DNA from 3 places in the Halobacillus rhizosphaerae genome. Region 2 is predicted to be linked to each of the others. Evidence: riboswitches for the same ligand, from Rfam matches in the RefSeq annotation. Region 2 holds a riboswitch; each other region holds the start of a gene.
What was found. A riboswitch is a leader RNA that binds a small molecule or an ion and turns the genes downstream of it on or off. The one in region 2 is predicted to bind S-adenosylmethionine.
Positions count from the first base shown of each region.

Region 1: linked by a shared signal. The riboswitch ahead of msrA (peptide-methionine (S)-S-oxide reductase MsrA) and the one ahead of Q7A53_RS11895 (methionine ABC transporter ATP-binding protein) in region 2 are both predicted to bind S-adenosylmethionine.
Region 3: linked by a shared signal. The riboswitch ahead of Q7A53_RS13055 (methionine biosynthesis PLP-dependent protein) and the one ahead of Q7A53_RS11895 (methionine ABC transporter ATP-binding protein) in region 2 are both predicted to bind S-adenosylmethionine.

Region 1 is NZ_JAUTWQ010000006.1:80,147-83,079, forward strand. It holds gene Q7A53_RS08160 (ribonuclease H-like YkuK family protein) at 1-340, shown strand, start outside; gene Q7A53_RS08165 (DMT family transporter) at 370-1,278, opposite strand; gene msrA (peptide-methionine (S)-S-oxide reductase MsrA) at 1,566-2,039, opposite strand; SAM riboswitch class I at 2,163-2,284, opposite strand; gene Q7A53_RS08175 (AIM24 family protein) at 2,710-2,933, opposite strand, start outside.
Region 2 is NZ_JAUTWQ010000010.1:71,233-74,165, reverse strand. It holds gene Q7A53_RS11905 (hypothetical protein) at 1-222, shown strand, start outside; gene Q7A53_RS11900 (TlpA family protein disulfide reductase) at 211-630, opposite strand; SAM riboswitch class I at 710-812, shown strand; SAM riboswitch class I at 997-1,110, shown strand; gene Q7A53_RS11895 (methionine ABC transporter ATP-binding protein) at 1,185-2,210, shown strand; gene Q7A53_RS11890 (methionine ABC transporter permease) at 2,203-2,871, shown strand; gene Q7A53_RS11885 (MetQ/NlpA family ABC transporter substrate-binding protein) at 2,900-2,933, shown strand, end outside.
Region 3 is NZ_JAUTWQ010000011.1:57,980-60,912, reverse strand. It holds SAM riboswitch class I at 755-865, shown strand; gene Q7A53_RS13055 (methionine biosynthesis PLP-dependent protein) at 956-2,077, shown strand; gene metC (cystathionine beta-lyase) at 2,074-2,933, shown strand, end outside.

The sequences.
Region 1 (2,933 bases), on a different contig from region 2:
TGGCAAAGGGGCCTGGGCATGCTTCCGCAAAGTGATCATTCCAAGGAAAATGACTGTGCTCCACGAGCGAATCTCCTATGAGACCACTTTAACTGAAGAAGTTGCTGTCCTATTTACTCCTGAGAAAATTAATCTGCTGGTTGATTTAGTCCTGCCCAACATTTATCGGGGATCCACCTTTACAATGGAAGGTCACATTGATATTGGTGCAGGAGAAAGGAATCGTACTAGTGTTTATGTGAATGAAATGATCGCTCGAATTGAATCTTTAGGAATCGAACCAAAAATCAAGCCCGACTCCATTGCCGCGAGCAGTTATGCAAATAAATATACGAAATAAAGCAGCAGAGTGCTGCTTTATTAAGTGGGTCAGACCGCTTTTTTGCTTTTTCGCACGGCCGCTTTTCCCTTTGGCTTTCGACTAGCCAAGTATACCCCGAAAAAGATAATGAACAAGCCTGCAAGCAAATGACTAGTAACAGCTTCTCCAAGTAACACATACCCCCAAACCATTGCCGTGATAGGAATAAGATAAGTTACCGACGTTGCAAATTCAGCACTCCCCTGTGTAACTAAATAATAAAATAACAGGTGAGCTATTCCTGAACCAAAGCAGCCTAGTCCTATGATGGCAATGATAATGACTGGATCTGTAAAGGAGGCAGATACAAATTGCCGGGCTGATCCTGAGGCGATCACTCCTATTCCTCCAATTACAGTTCCTGCAATCAAGGAACAAGCAGTAATTAGAAATACTCCCGTATTTTGCAAATATTTTTTGGTGTATTGTGAAGCGAACCCATAACTTATCGCTGCTAACACCATCGTCCCCACCCCAATAAAACTTTCATTAAATAACTCTCGCACATTAAAATTCATTAAGACAAGGATTCCGATAAATCCAAGCAGCACTCCTGCCCACTGTCTTTTTTTCAAAAGGATAGAAAAGAACAAAAAGCCAATTAAGCTCGTACAAATAGGGGTTAGAGCATTAAGAACGGCGGCAGTACTGCTATTAATTTGTGTTTCGCTAAGAGCAATCAGTCCCCACGGAAGACCAGCATTAAAAATCCCGACGACCGCTAAAGATTTAAAAGGGATAGGTCTCACAATCTTTTTCCGATTAAACCACAAGAACGGTAATACTATGATTGCACCTGCAAAGCATCTCAAAAAGACGGTCCCCCATAACCCAACGGGGTCGACCAGCCACTTAATAAAAACAAAAGATAATCCCCAGATCAAACTCAAACCTGCCAGCGCTCCATATAACCTCACAGTCTTTTCCTCCCCGTAAAATAAATCCTTAAGAATAGTCATCAAATTGAAAGAAGGACAAGGTAACTAGTTAGTTTTGTCGTTTCTTCTTCAATCGAGTCACCTGAAAAATTATACCATCTTCATGAAGGATACAGCCAGTCGCTGCAAATCGAACTTCAATGAGTAACCCACTCAACCAAAACCGTTATACTTAGCTCTTCTTACATGCTCGAAGACATAGAAAACCCGAACCTGATTTGGAGGTTCGGGTTTTCATAATAATATTTTTCATGCTGCGCTCAAGATCAGCTAATCCCGCAAGCAACAGATCCATGTTTTTGGAAATATTTCTGATGGTCTTCTTCAGCTTCGTAAAATGTATCCACTTTTACAATTTCCGTCACAATCGGACGCTTAAAGATAGATTTTTCGTTCCATTCTTTTACTTTCTCTTCAGCAATAAATTTCTGACTGGCATCTGAATAAAAAATTGCAGAGCGATATTGATGGCCAACGTCTCCACCTTGCTGATTCTTAGAAGTAGGATCATGCGCTTCAAAAAAGATATTTATCAATTCATTATAAGTAATAACAGATGGATCATATTCAATTTTTACAGCTTCTGCATGGCCAGTGTCCCCTGTTTTCACTTGTTCGTAAACCGGGTCCTTCACTTTGCCACCTGTATAACCGACGCGTGTTTGAGTTACTCCTTCAAACCTTTCAAAAAATGCTTCAACACCCCAAAAACATCCTGCTCCAAAAATCGCTGTTGCCATTGTCATCTTCCCTTTCCTTAACGCAACTTCTTTCTATTTAGAGAGCGTAACGGGTTTATTAATGATAAAGACCCCCATTTCTTATCCAATGTAAGAAATGGGGGTCGTAATTTCCGTACGATCCTCTCATCTCTTAGAATGCAAAGCATTCTACAGGAATTGGCACCGTTCTCTTCAATCTCGTGGATTGAATCGATGGTTGCCGGGCATCAAAGGGCCAGTCCCTCCGCCTCTCTGGATAAGAAGTTTCCGTTATTATTTTTATATTGATTCCCATCTTACATTGTTTTTATCCTGAAGTAAAGGTTTGTGCTGAAAAAAATTCTTCTATCCCTATCTTATGAAAGAATTAGAAATTGATGATAAAAAAATAAAGTTTTTCTTTCATGATTAAGAGCATGATTTACAACATACATTTGAAGAGGTTGACGACTTTCTTCATTAAATATGTGTTTCGTATGCAGGAGTGTTCGCTTGTATTCCTTGACGAAGGTTTCAAGTTCTCCCATAGAAAGGGTGAGGCAAGACAGCTCCCACACTTTCTTAAACCATACAGAAGACTCAAGTTGTACATACATTAAAATGCAAATTCATCCTTATCATTTTTCCAAGAACGAAAGCAGATTTGCGTATTAAATGTCGAAAAATTAAAAAAACCTTCCTTATTATATTAGGAGCTGTTCCCATTCGTATAGATTTCTTCAAATGGCTGAACAATAACAAATCCTTCTCCAGAGAATTTCATTTGGATCGATTCACCGCTGCCTCTGCCTAAAAAAGTTTTAAAACTAATATCCGTTTGAAACTCTGGCTCTAAAATTCCCGACCACGCTACAGTAGCGTGCGGATCTGTTATAACAGGATCATATGGAGTAACGAGAAGTGTAAGAGGCT
Region 2 (2,933 bases):
CCTGTGCATAATATCAGCTTGATTATTGACCAAAACGGTGTCAAATTAGGTGGTAAGCAAGATCAACACGGTAAAATCCATTTAACCTCCACTCCCGAAATCGTTCAGGAGATCCTTCAGGGAAATCATAAATTAACGGCGCTTTCAAAGGATACCATTGATATTTCGGGGAGTTATCGGAATGTATTATTTTTAGAATCCTTATTTTTATTATCCAAGTAACTTTCCTATCGCTTCTACAATATCGAAAAAGGAAGCCTGATCTCCAAATTGGGCAGAGATTTGACCTTGCTGATCAATAATTACAGTTGTAGGAACTCCGTTGCACTGGTATAAATCGTAAACTTCTCTACTGTTGTCTTTTACTGTGGGCTGAGTGATAAATTTATCAGCAAATGCCAGTCCTTCTTGGGTATCTCGTTCTCTCCCTGTGACATTGATCGTTAACATTTTCACTTTCTCATTATCCATGGATTGGTACAACTGTTCTTTCTTAGGCATGTCTTTTCCACAGTCAGGACACCAGGAGACCCAGAAGGTAAGAACGATTACTTTTCCTAAATCGGTTTCTAATTGGTACATTTGATTAGAGTCTATATAAGGTAATTGAAAGAGCGGTGCATGAGTCAATGTGAATTCTCCTTTTCATTAATGTTGACGCCTTTATTCTCCCATGCTAACATATGAAATAATTTAATAGCGACATCTTAACTTATCCAGAGAGGTGGAGGGACTGGCCCTTTGAAGCCCAGCAACCGGTTGAATAATACGGTGCTAATTCCAGCAAAGCTTTATGCTTTGAGAGATGAGAAGAGAACAAGAGAAGTCTCTTCTTTTTAAGGAGGGATTTTTTTAGTGTCTGGAAACCTCATACTAAATCAATAAAGTAAAAGGAACGGACTAACCTTTTAGTTGACAGATAATTAAAAATGATGCTAGAATCCTTTTTGTGCTTCTTAAACGAGTTAAAGTGATAATAAGTTAATAAATTAAAATCTCTTATCAAGAGTGGTGGAGGGACGGGCCCGTTGATACCCGGCAACCGTTGAGTATGAACACTCAAAAAGGTGCCAATTCCTGCAGAGCATGTATAGCTCTGGCGGATAAGAGAACAGACAAATCTGAAGATAAACTTCGCCTTTCTGTTCTCAAGCAGAAAGGCTTTTTTATTGGGGAGGAAAACTATGATTTCAATTAAGGAATTGTCTAAAGTTTTTCATACGAAAGACCAGGACGTCCAAGCAGTAGATCAGTTAAACCTTGAGATTGATAAGGGAGAAATTTACGGAGTGATCGGCTATAGCGGAGCGGGCAAAAGTACGTTTATCCGCCTGCTTAACAGGCTGGAAGATCCAACGGCCGGGAGTATTAGAATAGACAACCAGGATATAACTTCTTTGAACAAAGGCAAGCTTCGGCTGGCACGTCAGGAAATTGGAATGATCTTTCAGCATTTTAATCTGCTTTGGTCAAGAACGGTTCATGATAATATTGCTTTTCCTTTGGAAATTGCTGGTATGACTAAAGCTAAGAGAGATAAACGGGTGGAAGAATTGATTGACTTAGTCGGTTTGAAAGGCAGAGGGCAGTCCTATCCCTCCCAATTGAGCGGCGGCCAAAAGCAAAGAGTGGGAATAGCGAGAGCTCTTGCTAATAACCCTAAAGTTCTTCTTTGTGATGAAGCAACTTCTGCCCTTGACCCTGAAACCACCGACTCGATACTGGATTTATTAGTGGATATCAATGAAAAGTTAGGGCTTACGATTGTTCTTATTACCCACGAGATGCATGTAATTCGCAAAATTTGTCACCAAGTGGCCGTTATGGAAAGTGGGCGTATTGTTGAACAGGGAGATGTTCTCGATGTATTTCTTTATCCAAAAGAAAAAGTTACTAAGCGTTTCGTCGATCAGGTAATGGGAGATCCGGAACGGGAGCATTCATTAAATCTTATTAATGACACTTATAAAACCGGAGAAATTCTCCAACTGCACTTCATAGGAGAAAATACTAACCAAGCGTTGATTAGTGAAATATCCAGGTCGTTTAAAGTGGACGTTAATATTCTGCACGGAAAAATCACTCAAACTCAAAAAGGGGCATATGGAACTTTATTCGTTCAATTTGCTGGGGAAGAGCAGGAAATAAAACGAGCGATAGAATATTGTCGTTCAACTTCTGTGGAAGTAGAGGTGAGTCCGCATGTTTAGTCAATTGTTCCCTAATGTAAATTTAGAAGATATGATTACAGCCACCAATGAAACTATTTATATGACAGTGATTTCAGTGGCAGGAACATTTATTCTGGGATTGCTGTTAGGTTTATTACTTTACTTATCCGGTCCCGGAGGTTTATGGCAGAATAAAACATTAAATTGGATTACAGCTGCAATTGTCAATGTTTTTCGTGCTATTCCCTTCATTATATTGATCCTTCTGCTATTCCCGTTTACTGATTTCTTAGTGGGTACTATTCGAGGGCCAAATGCTGCCCTGCCAGCACTGATCATAGGAGGTGCCCCATTCTATGCTCGTCTCGTTGAAATTGCATTAAAAGAAGTGGATAAAGGTGTAGTGGAGGCGGCTAAATCAATGGGGGCTAAATATTCCAGCATCGTGTTTAAGGTACTGCTTCCTGAATCGATGCCAGCACTCATTTCTGGAATAACGGTTACTGCTATTGCATTGGTTGGATATACAGCCGTGGCAGGAGTTATTGGTGCAGGCGGTTTGGGAGACTTCGGATACTACTATGGTTTCCAGCGCAGTGACTTTGATGTTGTTTTATTTTGCACCATTTTAATCGTTTTAATTGTATTTGTATTTCAATTTGTTGGAGATTTCATCTCCCGCAAATTAGATAAAAGATAAATATTTCAAGGAAGAGGAGAGATTACTAATGAAGAAATTATTGACGGGTGTTATGGCTGCTA
Region 3 (2,933 bases), on a different contig from region 2:
CGGGGAAATGACTCGGCCAGCTGCATCGCCCAGACACTCGCGTCATAAGCAGGAACATCAACGGAATGAAAGATCACATCCCTTTTGATGTTTCTGCTTATGCGTGTCGTGTCTATCGGGGCGATTCCACATTTGTTCACTTTCCATGGGCGGGCGGTGAGCTTCCTCGGGCATTGCCCTGTGGGATCTCACCCTGCCCTATCCTCCCATAGGAGTCTCCCCATTTCCCCGACCTCTTTATGATTATGGAGAGAACGGAAATATAAAAAGTACCTGCTAAACAAAAACCAGGGAATTCTAAATAGCCTAATATAGAAATCCCCCCCTTGATTCATAAGTAACATCAATTCTGTAAGATATTTTCTTTCGTAGCGAAGTTTGTTCATCCATATTAGATAGTGCGGGAAACCGTTGCTCATTCCCTCACAACCATAGCTGGATGAACGCCACTTATTACAAATAAAATGCTTCTTCATTACCAACCTCCCGCAGGGTTCTAAATCAGTATTTTCGCACCATAAAGAGCTTTGCTCGAGGAGGCTCAGCGCCTGCCCCACGGAAAGCGAACCTTTTCCCGCAGTCCCTAAACACTCACTATCGTCTCGAAACTAAGTCTACAAGAATAGAAAGCCTTTATGGAATGACATTTAATTAAAAAATTCAAATAATTCACTTTTTTCTGTTGTAAAATCATTCGAAGTAGTGTAGATTAGTGAGAAGGATTTTTTACTACGGAAAAATTAAATAGCGTTTTCTCTTATCAAGAGAGGCAGAGGGACTGGCCCGACGAAGCCTCAGCAACCACTGGTTTGACCAGAAAGGTGCTAACTCCAGCAAGTTGATTCATCAACTTGGAAGATAAGAAGAAGGATCATTCATTCTAAAGTCTTCTTCTTATAAGAAGGCTTTTTTTGTTTTTTAAATTACAATTTGTGCTTGAAAAGGAGAATGAAAAATGTCTACCCCTCATAACGAAACGAAATTTGTTCATACCGGAAAAAACAACGGAGATCCCACAGGTGCCATCAGTGCCCCTGTCTACTTCTCCACCCCTTACCAGCATAAAGGGATTGGAGAATCTACAGGGTTCGATTACTCTAGAACGGGCAATCCTACCCGAGCTATCTTAGAACGGACCATTGCAGAAATTGAAGAAGGAGAGGCTGGGTTCGCTTTCAGTTCAGGGATGGCCGCCATCCAAACCGTGATCTCGTTATTTAACCAGGGGGATGAAATTCTCGTTTCGGAAGATCTATACGGAGGGACATATCGATTATTTGAACACGTAAGCGAGCACTCCGGAGTCACCTTCCATTATTCAGATAGTCAAGATTTATCCAATCTTGAAGCGAAAATTACGGAGCAGACAAAAGCTATTTATGTGGAAACACCGACCAATCCATTAATGCACGTCGCAGACATTCCCAAAATTTCCGAGGTCACAAAGAAGCATAATCTGTTGTTAATCGTGGATAACACCCTGTACACGCCTTATCTGCAGCAGCCTTTAAAAGAAGGCGCCGACATCGTCATTCACAGTGCCACCAAGTATCTCGGAGGACATAATGATGTACTGGCAGGGTTACTAGTCGCTAAAAAACCTGAAGTTTGCGAGAAACTTGGAATCTATCAAAATACTGCCGGCGCTGTATTGTCCCCTTTCGATTCTTGGCTGCTCATGCGGGGCATGAAGACATTGGCATTAAGAATGCGCCAGCACGAAGCAAATGCAAAATCAGTCGTGCAATTTTTAGAAAAACATCCCGCCGTAGCTAATGTGCTGTATCCAGGACGAGGAGGAATGGTTTCTTTTCGGTTAACTTCGGAGCATTGCATCGATCCATTTTTAAGAAACTTGCAGACGATTACTTTTGCGGAGAGTTTGGGCGGTGTAGAAAGCTTTATTACGTACCCAGCCACTCAGACTCATGCGGATATTCCGGAAGAAAAACGAACAAGCTACGGCGTTTGCAACCGGCTCCTCCGCTTTTCCGTCGGCATTGAACATATCGATGACCTGCTTGAAGATCTCGACCACGCTTTGGCTATTTTAGTAAAGGAGGAATTGATAAAATGACAAACACACAGCATTCCTTTCAAACACGTCTGCTTCACAGCAAGCATAAGTTTGACCCTGAGACAGGAGCGGTGAGTGTGCCGATCCAACAAGCCTCTACGTTTCACCAGAAAAACTTTGACCAGCCGGGAAAATACGACTACAGCCGCTCAGGTAACCCAACAAGAGAAGCTTTGGAAGAAACCATTGCAAGTCTTGAAGGCGGCAGCCATGGCTTCGCATTTGCTTCTGGAATGGCGGCAATCTCTACCTCGTTTATGCTGCTGTCGCAGAATGATCATGTCGTCATTTCTGAAGATGTGTATGGAGGTACTTTCCGTATGATCCACGACGTACTTCACAGGTTTGGAATCGATCACACATTTGTAAACATGACCGATCTTCATGAAGTAGCAACCGCTATTCGGCCGAATACAAAGGTGGTCTATATTGAAACCCCGTCCAACCCTTTATTAAATATTACCGATATTAGGGCTGTAGCTAAACTGGCGAAAGCCAATGGCTGTTTGACCTTTGTAGATAATACATTTATGACCCCCGCCCTTCAGCGGCCACTTGAACTGGGGGCAGATGTCGTGCTTCATAGTGCCACGAAGTTTATTGCCGGCCATAGTGATGTGGTCGCAGGTCTTGCAGTTGTAAACCACCCTGCTCTAGCTGAACAGTTGTCTTTTCTACAAAATGCTTTCGGTTCCATACTGGGAGCGCACGATTCCTGGCTCGTGTTAAGAGGATTAAAGACACTTGATTGCAGACTAAAGCAATCTTCTGAATCTGCCCAAAAAATTGCTGCCTATTTACAACAGCATCCGAAAGTGGAGCAAGTCTATTACCCAGGGTTCACCTCTCACCCCGG